3 regions of the Janibacter sp. LM genome follow, and region 3 is predicted to be linked to each of the others. Evidence: predicted binding sites of a transcription regulator. Region 3 holds the regulator's gene; each other region holds the start of a gene.
The links. The regulator LexA, encoded in region 3, represses DNA repair genes until DNA is damaged. The targets are predictions, from matches to a motif close to TCGAACANNTGTTCGA.
Positions count from the first base shown of each region.

Region 1 (6,864 bases), on a different contig from region 3:
TCGCCGCATAGGGCCCCTGGACGTCCTCGAAGAAGGTCGCGTCGACCGGTCCGGTCGAGTCGTCGACGGTGAGGAAGACGACCCGCCGACCGGACCTGATCGGCGGGGTCTGGGTCGCGACCTTGACCCCCGCGGCGAGGATCTGCGCACCGCTGCGCACCGAGAGCAGGTCGGCGCTGCGGGTCACCCCGAGCGCCTCGAGCATCGGCGCGTAGAAGTCCATGACGTGCCGCGACGCGTCGAGCCCGAGGATCTCCAGCTCGGCGCCCACCTGGTCGGGGACGGTCATCTCGGGCAGCCCGACGCCCTCGCCGAGCTCCGGGGAGTCACCGAGGTCGAGGGTCAGCTGGCTCGCGACGGGGGTGACCGTCGTCGTGGCGCGCACCTGCTGCGCCCCCGGCTGCCCCGCCGCCCACGCGGGCGTCCCGGCCCGACGCGACGGGCCACGACCGCCTCCCGGCGAGCGTCCCGTCGCCGTCGCCCGTGACCACCGGTCGAGCTCGGCGACGTGCAGCAGCAGGTCGCGCCGGGTGAGCCGGCCGCGGCTGCCGAGCCCCGGCCCGCCCCGGCCCGCGCCCGTCCCGTGCACGGAGTCGAAGGCCCCGACGAGGACCAGCCGCTCGACGACCGGCCGCGAGACCCGCGCCCGCTGCCAGAAGTCCGCGAGCGAGTCGTAGGGCGCGCCGGCGACGACGCGGGCGACCTCCCCTTCGCTCATGCCCTTGACGTCCGCGAGCGAGAGGCGGATCCCCCAGGCCGAGCCGTCGGGCAGGTCCGGGTCGTCCGGCGCCCGGCCGGGCACGGGGGCGCGCTCGATGCGGTACTCCCCCGTGCTCGCGTTGACGTCGACGCCGAGGATGCTCACCCCGAGCGAGCGCGCCTCCTCGAGCAGCAGCCGCTTGGGGTACATGCCGGGGTCGTGGGTGAGGACGCCGGCGAGGAAGGCCGCCGGGTGGTGCGCCTTGAGCCAGGCGGACTGGTAGGTCGGCATGGCGAAGGCCGCGGCGTGCGCCTTGCAGAACCCGAAGGAGGCGAAGGCCGCGAGCACCGCCCAGATGCGGTCGACGTCCTCGGGCGGGTAGCCGCGCGCGGCCGCGGCGGGACGCCACCACGCCTCGATGCGGGCCTGCCCGTCGGGGCTGCCCATGGTCCGCCGCACCTCGTCGGCCTGCGCGAGCGTCGCACCGCTCGTCTCGGAGATGATCCGCAGCATCTGCTCGTGGAAGACGACCACGCCCTCGGTCTCGGCGAGCGCGCGCACGAGCCGGTCGTGGAGGAACTGCGGCCGGCTCCACCCGTGCCGGGCCTCGAGGAAGGGGCGGATCATGTCCGACTTCACCGGGCCGGGACGGAAGAGCGAGATGTCGATGATGAGGTCGTCGAAGACCGTGGGCGCGAGCTTGCCGATGAGTTCGCGCTGCCCCGGGCTCTCGATCTGGAAGCACCCGAGCGTGCGGGTCGTGCGGATCATCGCGAAGGTGGCCGGGTCGTCGAGCGGTACGTCCTCGCGGTCGTCGAGGCCGATCCGCTCCCCCGTGACCCGCTCGACCTCGCCGACGGCGTGCGCCATCGCCGACTGCATCCGGATGCCGAGGACGTCGAGCTTGAGCAGCCCGAGCGTCTCGACGTCGTCCTTGTCGAACTGGCTCATCGGGAAGCCCAGCCAGCTCGACTCCACGGGCGTGCGGTCGAGCAGGCCACCGTCGGACAGGACGACGCCGCACGGGTGCAGCGCGATGTGCCGCGGCAGTCCGTCGAGCCGCTCGACGAGGTCGAAGAGCGTCGAGAGCCGGCCCGCGTCGAGGCTGCGGGTGCGCAGCTCGGGCAGCTCGGCCATCGCCGAGCGCACGTCCTTGGCCCGGATGTGGGGGAAGGCCTTGGCGATCTCGTCGACCTCTGAAGGGGGGACCCCCAGGGCCGCGCCGACGTCCCGGATCGCGTGCCGCGCCTTGTACGTGTCCATCATCGACACGCACGTCACCCGGTCGCGCCCGAAGCGCTGCAGGATCAGCTCGTACATCTCGGTGCGCCGCGCGGACTCGACGTCGATGTCGATGTCGGGCAGCTCGGCCCGCAGCGGCGAGCAGAAGCGCTCCATGAGCAGGTCGTGCCGGATGGGGTCGATGGCGCTGATGCCGAGCAGGTGGTTGACGAGGCTGCCGGCGCCGGAGCCGCGGGCGGCGACCCGCACCCCGGCCCCGACGATGAGGTCGACGACCTCGGCGACGGTGAGGAAGTAGGTCGGGTACCCGAGGGCCGCGACGACGTCGAGCTCGTCGGCGAGCCGCTCCTCGACCTGCCGCAGCAGCGACGGCGACGCGTCCGGGTAGCGCGCGCCGATCGCCGCCCGGCAGCGCTGCGCGAGGACCGCCTGCGGGTCCTCGTCCGGCCGCAGCCCGAGCACGTGCGCCTCGGGCAGGTGCACGCGGCCGATGCCGATGTCCTTGCGCCCGTCCTGGGCGCAGGCCAGCGCCGTGGCGACCGTCGCGTCGAGCAGCGCCGCCGCCCGCTCGGCGGGGCTCGCGCAGGACCACCCGCCGGCGCCGCCCCCGAGGACCGTGGCCACCCGGTGGGCGGAGGCGGCCATCGTCGCGTCGTCGGCGAGGTGCCCGGCGGTCGTCACCCGGTCGAGGTGCCGGGTGTCGAGGACGACGAGCCGGCGGGTCGCGTCGAGGACGTCGGCGGTGCTCGCGTCCTGCGGGTGCAGGTGGCGCACGGCCGCGGTGAGCACGGCCGGGACGCCGCACGCGTCGGCGAGGCCGAGCAGGTGGGCGGCGTGGCCCGTCGAGGCGGGCGTGCCCGGCGGACCGCCGTGGTCGACGACCTCGATCGCGAGCGCACCGGCGGGCAGGGCCTGCTGCCAGGCCCGCAGGCGCTGCCGGGCGATGTCGGGCCGGCGGGCGAGCAGCGCGGCCCCGACGTCGGAGGTCGGCCCGAGGAGCACGAGCAGCGGGGCGGGCTCCTCGGGTCCGGGCGCGGTGGCGTGCCGCGTGATCATCGCCGGCGTGGCCACGGCCTCACCGCGCTCCCCCGTGAGGTGCACCTCGCTGACGAGCCGGCACAGCCGCGCCCACCCGACCCCGTGCGGCACGCCCGCCCCGGCCCCCCGGGCGAGGACGGTGACGCGAGGGTGCCGCGGGTCGACCTCGGCACCGCCGCGCACCGGGGTCCGGCCGCGGGCGGGGGCCCGGCCCCCTCCGTCGACGGCGAGGTCGACCCCGAGGACCGGCGCGATGCCCGCGGCCGTCGCGGCCCGCACGAAGCGCACCGCCCCGTAGAGGCCGTCGCGGTCGGTGAGGGCGAGGGCGGGCTGCCCGAGCTCGGCCGCCCGGGCCACGAGCGCCTCCGGTGGTGTCGTGCCGTGACGCAGGGAGAACCCCGACGCCACGTGCAGGTGGGCGAATCCCATCAGGCCCCACCCCCGGTGATCGCGACGAGGTCACCGGTGACGCGCACCGGCGGCAGCCCGAGCATCCCCGCGACGAGGTCGACGAACTCCTCCCCCTGGCGCAGCAGGTCGTCGGCCTGCCGGACCGACATCGGCCCGGACGCGCCGTGACCGGGGTGGGCGCCCCCTTCGGGCAGGACGGTCGCGAAGAAGTCCGCCCACTCGGTCAGCTCGGGCGCCACCCGCGGCAGCAGGCGCCACACGTCGACGGGACCGTCGCTGCCGGCGGTCCCGCCGCGCACGGACAGCACGGCCGCGGCGGCGCGGAGCACGGCGAGCCGGGTGCCGGCGCTGCGACCCGGGACGGAGCGGGCCATGTGCGCTGTGGCCAGGCTCTCGCCGGCCGCGGCGAGCAGGGCGACGGCGGCCATCACCCCCACCTCAGTCCTGCGTCCGCAGGAGCAGCCACCCGCCGGCGACGGACGCGCCGTCACCCGCTGCGCTGTCGACGCCCAGGTCGTAGACGCCGGGCGAGCTGCTCCGGCCGCGCTGGGCGCTCACCCGCCACACCTCCCGGGCGAGCGGCACCTGCGCCAGCGGCTGCCCACCGCTCGAGCGCCACCACGCGTGCCGCTCCTGCCAGTGGTCGACGACCTCGGTCACCCGGTACAGCCGCCCCCTCCACAGGAACTGCTCCGGCGAGGTCTCGCCCACCCGCACCTCGATGGTCTCCTCGACGCGCCTGACCATGACCACTCCTTCGTCCTCGAACACCTGTTCGAACAACGATAGACCGAGGTCCCGACAGCGCGTCAACCCCCGCCACGTAGGCTGGGTCCAGCCCTGTCCCCCTCGCCACTGGAGCACACGTGCCGCACCCGCTGGACCGGGATGACCTGCGCTCGCGGGTCCAGGACCGGATCGACGCCGAGCTGGACCGCTGGGAGAGCGAGCTCGCCGAGGTCGGCCCCGACGTCGTCGACCTCACCGCGCCCGTGCGCACCCTGCTGCGCGGCGGCAAGCGCCTGCGCGCCGGCTTCGCCTACTGGGGCTGGCGCGCCGCCGGGCAGGACGACCACGACGGCGCGGTCTCGCTCGCCGCCTCGATGGAGCTCTTCCAGGCCGCGGCGCTCATCCACGACGACGTCATGGACGACAGCGAGACCCGGCGCGGTCGGCCCGCGATGCACCGCGCGCTCGCCCGCTCCCACGCCGACCGCGCCTGGCACGGCGACCCGGACCGCTTCGGCGTGGCCGGCGCGATCCTCGCCGGCAACCTCTGCCTCGGCTGGTGCGACGACCTCTTCGCCGACTCCGGCCTGCCCCCGCAGGCCCTCACCGCCGCCCGTCCGGTCTTCGAGCGGATGCGCGGCCAGCTCATGGGCGGCCAGTTCCTCGACATCGTCACCTCGATGCGCCCCTGGCAGCGACTCGACGACGACGAGCGCGTCGCCGCCGCCCGGCAGGTCATCCGCTACAAGAGCGCCAAGTACTCCATCGAGCACCCCCTGCTCATCGGCGCCACCGCCGGCGGCGCGTCCGCGACCGACCTCGCGGCGCTCTCGCGCTACGGCCTGGCTCTCGGCGAGGCCTTCCAGCTGCGCGACGACGTCCTCGGCGTCTTCGGCGACCCGGACGTCACCGGCAAGCCGGCGGGCGACGACCTGCGCGAGGGCAAGCGCACCGTGCTCATCGCCCGGGCGCTCGCCGGGGCCGACGACGTCATGACGACCAGGATCGACCAGTGGCTCGGGGCACCCGACCTCACGGGCGACGAGGTCGGGGCCTTTCGCGAGCTGCTCGTCGACACCGGCGCGCTCGACGGCGTGGAGGCCGACATCACCGCCGGCGCCGACGCCGCCCGCGCGGCCCTCGCCGACGCGACCGGCGTCAGCGAGCCGGCCCGCACGGTCCTCGCCGACCTCGTCGACGTCACGACCGCCCGGGCCACCTGAGGCGCTAGAGCGCCTCCTCCATCGCCCGGCGCCGCACCTCGGTCTTGAAGCCGGCGCGGATCGCCTCGATCGGGGTCGTCCCGCCGGGCAGCGTCTCGTCGTGGGCGAACATCCACTCGACGATCTCGTCGTCGCTGAAGCGCCCGTCCGCGAGGACGGTGAAGGTCCCGGCGAGCTCCGGCAGCGGCCCGTCCTCGCCGATGAAGGCGGCCGGGACCGAGAGCACCTTGCGCTCGCCGCGACGCACGGCGACGAGCTGGCGCTCGTCGAGCCAGCGGCGCACCTCGGAGATGCGCACGCCGAGCTGCTCGGCGAGGTCGGGGAGGGTCAGCCAGGTGTCGGTGGAGGTCGTCTCGTTCACGTCGGCCAGTGTGTCACCGCCCGTGACGAAGGGGGACGCGCCCCGGTCTCGTCCGGCGCCCCGGGAAGATCTTCGGTACCGTCGAGACACCAAACACTTCCGCCACACCCGCCACACAGGTCACACACGCACCTGAACACCCCCCGACCCAGGAGTCATCGTGGTCCTTCCGCTGCTCGTCCCCGTCCCGGCCACCCCTGTGGCCCCGGCGATCGACCTGACCGCCGAGACCAGCACCCACTCCAGCGCCTCGTCCGCCGTCCACGGCCGCCACCACACGGTGCGTGACGGCGAGACCGCCTATGACATCGCCGCCCGCTACGGCGTCTCCGTCCGGGCGCTGCTCTCGCGCAACCACCTGTCCGCCGACGAGTTCATCCACCCGGGCCAGCGGCTCACGGTGCCCGGCCGCGGCTCGGGCGCGTCCTCCCCTTCGTCCTCGCGACCGCAGCGCTCCGGCTCGACCCGCGCCTACACCGTGCGCAGCGGCGACACGCTGAGCGGCATCGCCGCCCGCCACGGCATGGGCGTCGACCGGCTGCGCTCGCTCAACGACCTCGCCGAGGGGTTCATCCACCCCGGCCAGTCGCTGCGCGTCACCGGCACCGCCGCCAAGCCGGCGAAGCGGTCGGCGGGCCGTCCCACGAGCCGCCACACCGTGCGCTCCGGCGAGACCCTCTCCGGCATCGCCGTGCGCTACGACATGAGCCTCGCCCGCCTGGCCAAGCTCAACCGCGTCTCGACCGACGACTTCATCCACCCCGGCACCCGGCTGCTCGTCACCGGTACGGCCGCGCGGCCCGCGAGCCCGCAGCAGACCTCGGCCAACACCTTCGCCGGACGCACCTACCCCGACGAGATCGTCGCCGCGGCCGAGCGCAACCGCTCGACCCTGGCGGGGCGCTCCGTCCCGAGCCGCGAGGAGGTCCGTCGCAAGATCTCCCGGATCTCCCGCCAGCACGGCCTCGACCCCTCGATCGCGCTCGCGATCTCCTACCAGGAGTCCGGCTGGGACCAGCGGCAGGTCTCCGTCGCCAACGCCGTCGGCACGATGCAGGTCATCCCGAGCTCCGGCGACTGGGCCTCCCAGATGGCCGGGCGAGAGCTCGACCTGCTCGATACCGACGACAACATCACCGCCGGCGTGCTGCTGCTGAAGA
Region 1 is NZ_JBDIVG010000006.1:74,231-81,094, reverse strand. Features, by position in the region: gene dnaE (DNA polymerase III subunit alpha) at 1-3,409, opposite strand, end outside; gene ABC138_RS04175 (SAV_6107 family HEPN domain-containing protein) at 3,409-3,819, opposite strand; gene ABC138_RS04170 (DUF6504 family protein) at 3,830-4,138, opposite strand; gene ABC138_RS04165 (polyprenyl synthetase family protein) at 4,258-5,343, shown strand; gene ABC138_RS04160 (Rv2175c family DNA-binding protein) at 5,348-5,704, opposite strand; gene ABC138_RS04155 (LysM peptidoglycan-binding domain-containing protein) at 5,865-6,864, shown strand, end outside.
Region 1: a site for LexA is predicted at 4,155-4,170, ahead of ABC138_RS04170 (DUF6504 family protein). Genes of this name have one in related genera too.

Region 2 (6,864 bases), on a different contig from region 3:
GCCCGAGCGGACGGCGGAGACCAGGCCGGTGACACCGAGCATCGAGTCGCGCCGGAAGTGCACCGGGTCGAGGAAGTCGTCGTCGATGCGCCGGTAGATGACGTCGACGCGCTCCTCCCCGTGCGTCGTGCGCATGCGCACCTCGCCGCCGCGCACGACGAGGTCACGCCCCTCGACGAGCTCCACGCCCATCATCCGGGCGAGCAGGGTGTGCTCGAAGTACGCGCTGTTGTAGACGCCCGGGGTGAGCACGACGACGGTCGGGTCGACCCTCCCTTCGGGCGCCGAGGCGCGCAGCGCGTGCAGGAGCATGCGAGGGTAGTCGTGCACCGGCCGGATCCGCATCGTCGCGAAGGCCTCGGGGAAGACATTGGTCATCGCGCGGCGGTTGGCGATGACGTAGGAGACCCCGGAGGGGACGCGGACGTTGTCCTCGAGCACGCGGAAGGTGCCCTCCTCGTCGCGGATGAGGTCGATGCCGCTCACGTGCGCGCGCACCCCGCCCGGCGGTCGCAGACCGGTCACCGCGCGGTGGTAGTGGCTCGACGTGGCGATGAGCTTCCACGGGACGATGCCGTCCTCGACCGCCCGGGGCAGCCCGCCGGTGCGGCTGTAGATGTCGTCGAGGAAGGCCTCGAGGACCTTGACGCGCTGCGCGACGCCCTGCTCGACCGCCTGCCAGGCGTCCGCGTCGATGACCCGGGGGACGGCGTCGAGGGGGAAGGGGCGTTCCTCGCCGGCGTGGTCGAAGGTGACCCCCTGGTCGAAGAACATCCTGGCGAGGGCGTCCGCGCGGTCCTTCAGCTCCTGCGGCTCCATCGAGCGCAGGGTGTGGTGGATCGGCTTGTACGGCGCGCGGGGCTCACCCCCTTCGCCGAGCATCTCGTCCCATGCCGCACTGGGTGCGTAGGTCCCGAAGAGAGAGTCGTTGACGGTCACGCGCCCACCCTACGCACGAGCGGTGGTGCCACGACCGGGTGGACGACGAGGCCCTGGTGCTCGACGTCATCGCCCGGCACCCGCTCGCCTCGCTCGTCACCCATGACGGCGCCTCCCCCGAGGTCGACCTCATCCCCCTGCTCGCGCAGCGGACCGCATCCGGCATCGAGCTCGTCGAGCACGTCGCCCGCGCCAACGGGGTGTGGCAGGTCGGGCGGCACGAAGGGGAGTCCCTCGCCGTCTTCCGGGCCACGGACCACTACATCTCCCCCACCTGGTACCCGAGCAAGGCCGAGCACCACCGCACCGTGCCGACGTGGAACTACGTCGCCGTCCACGCCTGGGGTCCGCTGGAGGTGCACGACGACCCGCGGTGGGCGGGCGGGCATGGCACCACCCGCGTACGTGGACGAGATGCTGGCCCACGCCGTCGGCATCCGCATCCCCGTGCGCCGGGTGACCGGGAAGTTCAAGGTCTCGGCGCACAAGAGCGACCCCGACCGCCTCGGGGCCCGCGACGGCGTCGCGGCCGACGGCCCCGGCCCCGGCCCGGGCGCCGGGTCGAACCCGGACCTGCTCGTCGAGTGGATGAGCCGGCCGCCCGGCGGAACTAGTCGCGCTGGTGCTCCGGCTGCGCGTCGAGCGCCTCGTTGATGACCAGGCGCGCGACCTCGCTGCCGTAGCCCTTGCGGGCGAGCATCCCGGCGAGGCGCCGAGCCTGCACGGTGCGGTCCAGGCCGTGCATGGAGCGCAGCTTCTTCGCGACGAGCTCATGGGCGCGGGCCCGCTCGTCCTCCGGGTCGACCTCGTCGAGCACCGCCTGGGCGAGCTCGTCGTCGACCCCCTTCCTGCGCAGCTCGTGGGAGAGCGCGCGCTTCGCCAGACCGCGACCGGCCTGCTTGGAGCGCACGAAGGCCTGGGCGTAGGCCTCGTCGTCGACGAGGCCCACCTGCTCGAAGCGATCGAGCACATCCGCCGCGACGTCGTCGGGGCAGCCCTTGCGGCGCAAGGCCTTCTCCAGCTCGGCGCGCGACTTGGGCGAACCGGTCAGCAGGCGCAGGACGACGGCGCGGGCCACCGCGTACGGGTCGGCGTCGGAGTCGCTCTCCCGGCCCGCGGGGTCCGGCGGCGGGGCGGCACCGCGCTCGACGGCGGAGACCGCCGCACGCAGGCCCTCGAGCGTGCGCGCGGCGGCTCCCTCGTCAGTGCTCATGTCGCGGCTCAGAAGTCGACCGGGACCTCGGCCGGCTCGTCGGCCTCCTCGACGGGAACGACCCCGATGCCGAGCTTGGTCTTGATCTTGGCCTCGATCTCCTCGCCGAGCTGCGGGTTGTCCTTGAGGAACTTGCGGGCATTTTCCTTGCCCTGACCCAGCTGGTCGCCCTCGTACGTGTACCAGGCTCCGGCCTTGCGGACGAAGCCGTGCTCGACGCCCATGTCGATCAGGCCGCCCTCGCGGGAGATGCCCTGGCCGTAGAGGATGTCGAACTCCGCCTGCTTGAAGGGCGGGGAGACCTTGTTCTTCACGACCTTGACCCGGGTGCGGTTGCCGACCGGGTCGGTGCCGTCCTTGAGGGTCTCGATGCGGCGCACGTCCAGGCGGACGGAGGCGTAGAACTTCAGCGCCTTGCCACCCGTGGTGGTCTCGGGCGAGCCGAACATGACGCCGATCTTCTCGCGGAGCTGGTTGATGAAGATCGCGGTCGTGCCGGAGGTGTTGAGCGCGCCGGTGATCTTGCGCAGCGCCTGGCTCATGAGACGGGCCTGCAGACCGACGTGGCTGTCACCCATCTCGCCCTCGATCTCGGCGCGGGGCACGAGCGCCGCGACGGAGTCGATGACGATGACGTCGAGCGCGCCGGAGCGGATGAGCATGTCGGCGATCTCGAGCGCCTGCTCACCGGTGTCCGGCTGGCTGACGAGGAGGGCGTCGGTGTCGACACCCAGCTTCTTGGCGTACTCGGGGTCGAGGGCGTGCTCGGCGTCGATGAACGCCGCGATGCCCCCGGCTCGCTGCGCGTTGGCGACCGCGTGCAGGGCGACCGTCGTCTTTCCGGAGGACTCCGGGCCGTAGATCTCGACGACTCGGCCACGGGGCAGGCCGCCGATGCCGAGGGCGACGTCCAGGGCGATCGCGCCGGTCGGGATGACCGCGATCGGGGGGCGCACGTCGTCGCCCAGGCGCATCACCGCGCCCTTGCCGTGGGCCTTCTCGATCTGCCCCATGACGTTGTCGAGGGACTTGAGCTTCTGCTCGTGGAGCTTGCTGTCGATGGCGGTGACCTCAGCCATGCCACACCTTCCTTGTCATCGTGTCGGGCGCGTCCACCGGCGACCAGTTCCCACACAGTCGGACGTCTCGTGCTGTCTGGTCAGACGCTAGGAGCCACCACCGACAACCGTCCGCAGCTGCCGTGGGGCTGTGGACACCGCGGCTGCCGGATGGGCACCTGTGGACGACGTTACCCGTACAGGTGTTCGAGGGTGGGAGGTGGCGCGCCGACACGCCGTCACGACAGGATGAGGACGTGCAGACCGTCACCCCCGAGGCCCTCGCCCGCGCCCTGACCGCCCTGCCCGACGACCCGCGGGTCGTCGTCTCCGGCAACCACAGCGTCCCGTGGGCGCTCGTGCACCTGCTCGACGCGACCCTCGAGACCTACACGCTCAACATGCTCAACGGCCCGGCCGGCCTCCCCGACCGCGCGGGCGTGACGCTCGAGACGAGCTTCGTCGGGCCCGGGCAGCGGCGCCGCGCCGGGCTGCGGTACGTGCCGAGCCGCCTCTCCCTCGTCCCGGTCCTCTACCGCGACCGGCTCCCTGTCGACTGCGTCCTCGTGCACTGCGCTCCCCCGCGCGAGGGGCACCTCTCCCTCGGCCTCGAGGTCAACCTCCTGCCCGGCGCCGTCGAGGCCTGCCGCGAGCGCGGCGGCCTCGTCGTCGCGATGGTCAACGACCGCATGCCCTACACCCACGGTGACGCGCGCGTCCCGCTCGACCACGTCGACCTCGCGGTCGAGGTGAGCGAGCCGCTCCCTTCGCCCGCCGCCCACGCGCCCCTCGGGGAGGAGACGAGCGCCATCGGCCGCCGCGTCGCCGCGATGGTCCCCGACGGCGCAACCCTGCAGATGGGCATCGGGGCCGTCCCCGACGCGGCGCTCGCCGCGCTCACCGAGCACCGCGAGCTGCGGCTGTGGACGGAGATGTTCTCCGACGGCGTCCTGGCCCTCGACGCGGCCGGAGCGCTCGACCCGGACCATCCCCTCACCACGTCCTTCCTCTTCGGCTCCCCCGAGCTCTACGCCTGGGTCGATGGCAACCCGCGGGTGCAGATGGCCCGCACCGAGCGCACCAACGACCCTGGGCTCATCGCGCGGCAGCGCTCGATGACCTCGATCAACACGGCGCTGCAGGTCGACCTCTTCGGGCAGGCCAACGCCTCCCGGCTCGGCGCCCGCATCCACAGCGGCTTCGGCGGGCAGACCGACTTCATCGTCGGCGCGCTGCACTCCCCCGGCGGGCAGGCCTTCCTCGCGCTGCGCTCGTGGCACCCACGCGCCGACGTCAGCACGATCGTGCCGCTCGTCGACGAGCCGGTGACCTCCTTCCAGGCCACCGCGATCGTCACCGAGCAGGGCACCGCCCCGCTCTTCGGCCACTCCGAGCGGGACCAGGCCCGGGCGCTCATCGAGCAGGCCGCCCACCCCCGCGTGCGCGAGGAGCTGTGGGAGGAGGCCGCGGAGCTCGGTCTGGCGTGACCCCCTTCGCTCCTAGGCGCGCAGGAGGGTCTCGATGCGGTGGGAGGTGGCCCAGATGCCGACCACGCCCAGCACGAGCAGGTAGGCGACGTGCCAGAGCAGGCCCCACCCCACCTCGCCGAGCATGAGGCCGCGCTCGAGCGCGACGCCGTGGTAGAGCGGGGTAGCCATGACGACCGGCTGCGCCCAGCCCGGGTAGGTCGCGAGCGGGAAGAAGGTCGCCGAGAGCAGGAAGAGCGGCTGGATGACGAGCATGACCCAGTCGAAGTCGACCCAGGAGCGCATGAAGGTCGTCGCGTACATGCCGACCGCGGAGAACGCGAGGCCGATGAAGACCGCCGCCGGCACCGCGAGCACCGACCACCAGGACTCGACGACGCCCACCGCGAGCGCCACGAGGTAGAAGACGAGTGCGTAGACCCCGCCGCGGACGAGGCTCCAGACGACCTCCCCGACGGCGATGTCCCGCGGCCCGAGAGGGGTCGCGAGCATCGCGTCGTAGATCCGCGCGTACCTGAGCTTGAAGAAGACGTTGAAGGTCGAGTCCATGACCGCGCCGTTCATCGCCGAGCTGGCGAGCATCGCCGGGGCGACGAAGGCCGCGTAGGAGACCTGTGTCCCGCCGTCGGTCATGACGAAGGGGACGAGCGACCCGACGCCGATGCCGAGCGAGAAGAGGTAGAAGACCGGCTCGGCGAAACCGGTGACGAAGGCGATCCACTGCCGTCGGAAGGTCACGACGTTGCGCTCCACGACGGCGCGCCACATGGCCAGGCCGGGCGTGAGGACACCGGTCGTCATGTCACCAACCGCCGGGTCATGCCGGACCGGGCGTAGACCCACCCGAGGGCGACGAAGGCGAGCAGCACGAGCAGGTGCACGAGGTCGAAGGGGGCGAAGCTCCCGTGGGCGGACGAGCGCACCAGCTCGACCCCGTGCCACAGCGGGGTAGCCCAGGCCAGGATCTCGAGGACGAAGGGGAGGCGGTCGACCGGGAAGAAGACGCCCGAGAAGAGCATGAGCGGGGTGATGACGAGGCGGTAGACGATGTTGAAGGAGGAGTCCCCCTTCGCCCGGGCGGTGAAGCCGAAGAGCGGGACGGCGAAGGCGAGGGTCACGAGGACCCCGATGGGCACCGCGAGCAGGACCCACCAGGACGCGAAGCTGCCGAAGAACGAGGCGACGAGGACGAAGGCCGCCGCAGCGAGGCCACCCTGCACGGCGATGACCGTCAGGTGCCCGAGGAGCAGGTCGCTCACCGTGAGGGGCGTGGCGAGCATCGAGTGGTACATGCGGTTCCACGTGAAGAGCCCGTAGACGGGGTAGGTCGACTCACCGACCGCCGTCATCATCGCCTGCACCGCGACCATGCCCGGCGCGACGAAGAGCAGGTAGGAGACGCCGTCCACTCCCCCGGACGACGCGTCCACGAGGGATCCGAGGCCGAGCCCGATCGCGAGCAGGAAGAGCAGCGGCGAGACGAAGCGCGAGAAGAGCGAGCCCATCCAGGTGCGCCGGTAGACGACGAGGAAGTACCCCGCGACGGCGCCGACGCGGCCGAGCATCAGTCGACGAGGGTGCGGCCGGTGAGGTGGAGGAAGACGTCCTCGAGCGTGGAGCGGCGCACGATCGCGCTGAGCGGCTGCAGGCCGCGGTCGTGGACGGCCTCGAGGGCCGCGTCACCGTGGTCGGTGTAGACGAGGAGGCGGTCCGGCAGTGCCTCGACGCGCTCGCCGACGCCCTCGACGAGGTGCGCCGCGTCGGCGTGGTCCGCCTGCTCGTCCAGCGGCAGGCGCAGCTCGAGCACCTCGCGCGTCGAGTAGGACCCGATGAGCGAGCGCGGAGAGCCCTCGGCGACGATGCGACCGCGGTCCATGACGACGAGCCGGTCGCACAGCTGCTCGGCCTCGTCCATGTAGTGCGTCGTGATGATGAGCGTGACGCCCTGGCGCTTGAGCCGGAAGAGCTTGTCCCACAGGACGTGCCGCGCCTGGGGGTCCAGACCGGTCGTCGGCTCGTCGAGGAGCAGGATCTCCGGCTCGTTGATGAGCGAGCGGGCGATGGTCAGGCGTCGCTTCATGCCACCCGACAGGGGCTCGACCTTGTCCTTGCGCCGCTCGGTGAGCTGGGCGAAGTCGAGCAGCTCGTCGATCCGCTCGCGGATCAC
Region 2 is NZ_JBDIVG010000018.1:46,476-53,339, forward strand. Features, by position in the region: gene ABC138_RS10810 (circularly permuted type 2 ATP-grasp protein) at 1-882, opposite strand, end outside; partial or broken gene ABC138_RS10815 (FMN-binding negative transcriptional regulator) at 996-1,268, shown strand; gene ABC138_RS10820 (hypothetical protein) at 1,327-1,593, shown strand; gene ABC138_RS10825 (regulatory protein RecX) at 1,550-2,152, opposite strand; gene recA (recombinase RecA) at 2,161-3,231, opposite strand; gene ABC138_RS10835 (acetyl-CoA hydrolase/transferase C-terminal domain-containing protein) at 3,468-4,697, shown strand; gene ABC138_RS10840 (ABC transporter permease) at 4,710-5,498, opposite strand; gene ABC138_RS10845 (ABC transporter permease) at 5,495-6,262, opposite strand; gene ABC138_RS10850 (ABC transporter ATP-binding protein) at 6,262-6,864, opposite strand, start outside.
Region 2: a site for LexA is predicted at 3,406-3,421, ahead of recA (recombinase RecA). Genes of this name have one in related genera too.

Region 3 (6,864 bases):
GCGGGTGGTCGCGGGGGAGAGCGACCCGGACCTCCTCGTCGATGAGGGGGTGCACGACGAAGCCCTCGGGGTCCTCGCCCCGGGCCAGGTCGCTGCCCTCGTAGCTGAAGGCCACCGCGAGGTCGACGTCGCCGGCGCGCAGCGCGGCGATCGACTCGGGCGGCTCGGCCTCGGCGAACTGCACCGACAGGTCCGGGTGCTCGGCCCGCACCGCGGCCAGCGCGCGGGGGACGAGGGTGACCGACGACGAGGGGAAGGCCATGAGCCGCACCCGGCCGGAGCGCAGCCCGGCGATCGCGGCGACCTCCTCCTCGGCGGCGTCGAGCGCCGCGAGGACCGGCGTCGCGTGGCGCGCGAGCACCGCACCGGCCTCGGTGAGCCGCACGGAGCGGCCGACCTTCTCCACGAGGACGGTCCCGGTCCGTTGCTCGAGGCGCTTGACCATCTGGGAGACCGCCGGCTGCGAGTAGCCGAGAGCGAGGGCGGCGGCGGTGAAGCTGCCCTCCTCGGCGATGGCCCGCATCACGCGGAGCCCGGCGGCGTCGATCATGGGGCCATGGTAGGTCGTCCGGCTCGGCCGGTGCCGCTCCCGCTCACCCGAGGGCGCCGAGCACCTCATACTGGTGCGGTGATCGAGGACATCGCCCGGGTGCTGTCGGCCGGTCCGGCCCTCGTGCTCACCGGCGCCGGCATGTCGACCGACTCCGGCATCCCGGACTACCGCGGGCCGGACGGCACGCGGCGGGTGTCGCCCATGCACTACTCCGAGTTCGTCGGGAGCAGCGAGGCGCGCCAGCGGTACTGGGCCCGCAGCTATGTCGGCTGGCGGCGGTTCCACGCGGCGCGCCCCAACGACGCCCACCACCTGGTCACCCGGCTGCAGCAGATCGGGGCGGCCGGCCCCGTCATCACGCAGAACGTCGACGGCCTGCACCAGGCGGCCGACACCCGCGACGTCGTCGAGCTGCACGGCAACCTCGTCGAAGCGGTCTGCCTGACCTGCGGCACACGGGTGGACCGGCAGGTCCTCGATGCGCGGATGGCCGCCGCCAACCCCGGCTTCGACGCCGACAGCGACGAGATCCGACCCGACGGCGACGTGCGGCTGGAGTCGGTCGACGTCGGCCGTTTCATCGCCCCGTGCTGCGAGGAGTGCGGCGCCGACACGCTCAAGCCCGACGTCGTCTTCTTCGGCGGATCGGTCGCCAAGCCGCTCGTGCAGCGCTGCTACGACCTCGTCGACGCCGCGCCGAGCCTGCTCGTGCTGGGCAGCTCGCTGCAGGTGATGTCGGGGCTGCGGTTCGTGCGGCACGCGGCCAAGCGCGGGATCCCGGTCTCGCTGATCACCCGCGGACCCACGCGGGGGGACGACCTCGTCGACCACCGCGTGGACGGGGAGCTGCGGGACTCCCTTCGCTCCCTCGTCGACGCGGTCCTCGAGCTGTCGGTCACAGGCGGCGCAGCACCGCGGTGACCTTGCCGAGGATCGTCGCGTGGTCGCCGTCGATCGGGTCGAAGGCGGGGTTGTGGGGGAGCAGCCACACGTGGCCGTCCTTGCGCTTGAAGGTCTTGACCGTCGCTTCGTTGTCGAGCATGGCCGCGACGATGTCGCCGTTGTCCGCCTGCGGCTGCTGACGCACGACGACCCAGTCGCCGTCGCAGATGGCGGCGTCGATCATCGAGTCGCCGACGACCTTGAGCAGGAACAGGGAGCCCTCGCCGACGATCTGCTTGGGCAGGGGGAAGACGTCGTCGACGACCTCCTCGGCGGTGATCGGGACACCGGCGGCGATCTGGCCGAGGACGGGGACGTAGCTGGCCTCGGGACGCGCGTCGCCGGAGCCGGTCGGGTCGACGACGGCATCGCCGTGGTCGGCGCCGCCCCGCATGGAGGCCAGGTCGGTGACCTCGCCCGCCGGGGCGTCGTGGCCGTCGGGGGAGATGACCTCGATGGCCCGCGGGCGGTTGGGGTCGCGGCGCAGGTAGCCCTTGCGCTCGAGGGAGGAGAGCTGGTGGGCGACGGAGCTGGGGGAGGTGAGGCCGACGAGCTCGCCGATCTCGCGCAGGCTCGGCGGGTAGCCGCGGGTCGCGACGGCATTGCGGATGACCTCGAGGACCTTGCGCTGCCGCGCGGTCAACCCGTCCCCGGTGTCGCGCTCGGGGAGCTGGTGGATGTTGCCCTCGCCCGTGTCCTCGCCCTGTCCGCTCATCGATCGACCCTTCGTCCGTGTCCGCGAGGCACCGTTGTCGGTGGTCGCTGGTCAACTACTCCGTGTCGACGACAGTAGGCCGATCGAACAGGTATTTCAAACATCTGTTCGAGCGTGTCCTTGATTTTCTTCGAACACCCGTGCTAGACATCGTACAGACGTTCTATCGAACACCGGTTCGAGAGAACCGCCACCGCCAGGAGGACCGCATGACCGCTCTCACCGCCGCCCCCGCCCCCCTTCGCGGCGCGCGCCCGGCGCGCTCGCGTCATCTCGTCTCGGTGCCGACGGGCGATGCAGCCCTCGCCCACCCCGCCACCCGGCTGCGCATGACCCGCCGCGGTCGGCTGGCCGTCACGACCTCGATGCTCCTGGTCGCGAGCGTCGCCGGTGCCGCGATGGCCTTCGGTGGGCCCGCGACCCAGCCCGAGCAGGTCACCGTCCGGTCGGGGCAGACCCTCGGTCAGATCGCCGCCGCAGAGCTGCCCGAGCTGCCGGTCCAGCAGGGCGTCGCCCGCCTCCAGGTGGCCAACGGGCTGTCGACCTCGTACGTGCACGCGGGGCAGACGCTGACCATCCCGACCCCCTGAGTCGCACCTGATCTCCCGGACCCATCGACCCGGGTCCGGGCCGGCCGAGGGCCACCTCCGCAGCACGTGGAGGTGGCCCTCGTGCCGTTCGTCGACGGGTGTGGATCAGGACTTGCGTCACGCGCTCCGGGGGCGTCTAATGGTCACTACATCTAGTGGTTACACCGTTGTCATTCGTCCACATCTAGTGCACAGGATGAGGTCGGTTCTCCACAGAAATCCGGGGTTCGTCCCCACGCCATCCACCGCACCATCCACAGACCAGCCGTTCTTTCGGCCACGACGAAGGGAGTCCGACGTGCACTGCCCGTTCTGCCGCCACACCGACTCCCGCGTCATCGACAGCCGCACCACGGACGACGGCAGCGCCATCCGGCGTCGCCGCCAGTGCCCGGAGTGCAGCCGCCGCTTCACCACCCTCGAGAGCGCGAGCCTCACGGTGACCAAGCGGTCTGGTGCGGCCGAGCCCTTCAGCCGGGCCAAGGTCCTGGCCGGTGTCCGCAAGGCCTGCCAGGGCCGACCGGTCACCGAGGACCAGCTCGCCCTCCTCGCCCAGCGCGTCGAGGAGAGCATCCGGGCGCAGGGCAGCGCCGAGATCGACGCGCACGAGGTGGGCATGGCGATCCTCCCGCCGCTGCGCGAGCTCGACGAGGTCGCCTACCTACGTTTTGCGTCCGTCTACCAGTCCTTCGACTCCCTGGACGACTTCGAGGCGGCCATCACCGCCCTTCGCCGCGAGCACACCGCGGCCACCTGACCCAGCACGAACCCACTCGCACCACCCGAGCAGCACAGCCGTCACCACACGGACCAGGAGAGAGAGCATGACCGAGACCGCCGGCAAGCCCAGCGCCCGTCGCGGGTCCCGCACCAAGGGCCTGACGATCAACCGCATCCACACGACCGAGGGCGTCCACCCCTATGACGAGGTCACGTGGGAGAAGCGCGACGTCGTCCAGCAGAACTGGAAGACCGGCGAGACGATCTTCGAGCAGCGCGGGGTCGAGTTCCCCGACTTCTGGTCGGTGAACGCCTCCACGATCGTCACGACGAAGTACTTCCGCGGCGCCGTCGGCTCGCCCGAGCGTGAGGCCGGGCTCAAGCAGCTCATCGACCGGGTCGTGCTCACCTACGTCAAGGCGGGCAAGGACCACGGTTACTTCGCGACCGACGCCGACGCGGAGGTCTTCGAGCACGAGCTGACCTACGCGCTCCTGCACCAGATCTTCAGCTTCAACTCGCCCGTGTGGTTCAACGTCGGCACCAAGAGCCCGCAGCAGGTCAGTGCCTGCTTCATTCTCTCGGTCGACGACTCGATGGACTCGATCCTCAACTGGTACAAGGAGGAGGGCTTCATCTTCAAGGGCGGCTCCGGTGCCGGCCTGAACCTCTCCCGCATCCGCTCCTCCAAGGAGCTGCTCTCCTCCGGCGGCACCGCCTCCGGCCCGGTCTCCTTCATGCGCGGGGCCGACGCCTCCGCGGGCACCATCAAGTCCGGTGGCGCCACCCGTCGCGCGGCGAAGATGGTCGTGCTGGACGTCGACCACCCGGACATCGAGGAGTTCGTCGAGACCAAGGCGCGCGAGGAGCACAAGATCCGCGCGCTGCGCGACGCCGGCTTCGACATGGACCTCGGCGGTGCCGACATCACCTCCGTGCAGTACCAGAACGCCAACAACTCGGTGCGCGTCACCGACGAGTTCATGCGCGCCGTCGAGGAGGGCACGGACTTCGGTCTGACCTCCCGCATGGACGGCTCGGTCATCGAGACCGTCGACGCCCGCGAGCTCATGGGCAAGATCGCCCAGGCCGCGTGGGAGTGCGCCGACCCGGGCATCCAGTACGACGGCACGATCAACGACTGGCACACCAACCCCGAGACCGGTCGCATCACCGCCTCCAACCCGTGCAGCGAGTACATGTCGCTCGACAACTCCTCGTGCAACCTCGCCTCGCTCAACCTGCTGAAGTTCCTCAAGGACGACGACACCTTTGACGCGGCCCGCTTCCAGGCGGTCGCCGAGCTCGTCATCACCGCGATGGACATCTCCATCTGCTTCGCGGACTTCCCGACCGAGTCGATCGGCGAGACGACCCGTGACTACCGCCAGCTGGGCATCGGCTACGCCAACCTCGGCGCGCTGCTCATGGCGACCGGCCACGGCTACGACTCCGACGGTGGCCGTGCGCTCGCCGGCGCGATCACCTCGCTGCTCACCGGTGCGTCCTACAAGCGCTCGGCGGAGCTCGCCGGGATCGTCGGCCCGTACAACGGCTACGCCCGTAACGCGGACGCCCACAAGCGCGTCATGCGCAAGCACCAGGCGGCCAACGACCAGATCCGCACGCTGCACACGATGGACAAGGACATCCACGCCTACGCCACCAAGGCGTGGGACGCGGTCGTCAAGGTCGGCGAGAAGAACGGCTACCGCAACGCCCAGGCGTCGGTGCTCGCCCCGACCGGGACCATCGGCTTCATGATGGACTGCGACACCACCGGCATCGAGCCCGACTTCTCGCTCGTGAAGTTCAAGAAGCTCGTCGGCGGCGGCTCGATGCAGATCGTCAACCTGACGATCCCGCGCGCGCTGAAGAAGCTCGGCTACACCGAGGAGACCATCGAGGCGATCGTCGAGTTCATCGCCGACAAGGGTCACGTCATCGACGCCCCCGGCCTCAAGCTCGAGCACTACGAGATCTTCGACACCGCCATGGGTGCGCGCGCCATCGCCCCGATGGGTCACGTGCGGATGATGGCTGCGGTCCAGCCCTTCCTCTCGGGTGCCATCTCCAAGACGGTCAACCTGCCGGAGACGGCCACGGTCGAGGAGATCGAGGACGTCTACATGCAGGGCTGGAAGCTCGGCCTCAAGGCGCTCGCGGTCTACCGCGACAACTGCAAGGTCGGTCAGCCGCTCTCCGACGGTGGCTCCACCGCCAAGGACGCGAAGGCCTCGGCCGACGCCGCTGCGGCCGCGCCGGTGGAGAAGGTCGTCGAGTACCGCCCGCTGCGTCGCCGCCTGCCCAAGCGCCGCACCTCGCAGACGACGAGCTTCGCCGTCGGTGGGGCCGAGGGCTACCTGACCTCCGGCACGTACGACGACGGTGAGCTCGGCGAGATCTTCCTGAAGTTCGGCAAGCAGGGCTCGACCCTGGCCGGTCTCATGGACGCCTTCTCGATCGCGATCTCCATCGCGCTGCAGCACGGTGTGCCGCTCGAGACCTACGTCGAGAAGTTCACCAACCTGCGCTTCGAGCCGGCCGGCATGACGGACGACCCGGACGTGCGGATGGCGCAGTCGATCATGGACTACGTCTTCCGTCGCCTCGCGCTGGACTACCTGGACTTCGACACGCGGTCCTTCATGGGGATCCACACCGCTGAGGAGCGTGCCCGCCAGCTCGAGACCGGCTCGTACGAGGCCCCGTCCTCGGACGACGAGAGCTACGACGACGACAGCTACTCCCAGGGCGTCCCCACCACCGAGGCCAAGGAGGCCAAGCCGGCCGCCAAGGAAGAGGTGGAGGTCACCGACCAGTCCGGTGCCGGTGCCGCCTCGGCCCGCCAGGTCGACGCGACGATCCACTCCTCGGCCGAGCTCCTGGAGAAGTTCCAGGGCAAGACCGCGGACGCACCGATGTGCATGACCTGTGGGACCAAGATGCGCCCCGCCGGCTCGTGCTACGTCTGCGAAGGGTGTGGCTCGACCAGCGGGTGCAGCTGATCCGCTGAGTAGTTGACGAAGGGGGCCCCGCCGGCTTTGCCGGTGGGGCCCCCTTCGTTAACTGGAGGGCCTTTCGTCTCCATCCGCATCCGAAACTGGCAAGCTCAGCTCATGGCGTGGGACCTGGAGTACGAGAAGGCATTCCGCGGGGCCGCGATGGAGTGGCTGGCCGAATCGACGACTCCTGAGCGCGACTGGCTCCGAAGCAAGATGCTTCAGGAGTTCGAGTTCGACGGGATACGCATCCCACTGATCGATGCGCAGCGAGGAATTCGAAAGCCAGCGGCCGCGAGGGCTGCCCTCTCTGTCCGGACCGTATACCGTCCTGAAGGGATC
Region 3 is NZ_JBDIVG010000001.1:283,491-290,354, forward strand. Features, by position in the region: gene ABC138_RS01330 (LysR family transcriptional regulator) at 1-550, opposite strand, end outside; gene ABC138_RS01335 (Sir2 family NAD-dependent protein deacetylase) at 629-1,474, shown strand; gene lexA (transcriptional repressor LexA) at 1,449-2,210, opposite strand; gene ABC138_RS01345 (LysM peptidoglycan-binding domain-containing protein) at 2,420-2,800, shown strand; gene nrdR (transcriptional regulator NrdR) at 3,099-3,557, shown strand; gene ABC138_RS01355 (vitamin B12-dependent ribonucleotide reductase) at 3,625-6,528, shown strand; gene ABC138_RS01360 (HNH endonuclease) at 6,640-6,864, shown strand, end outside.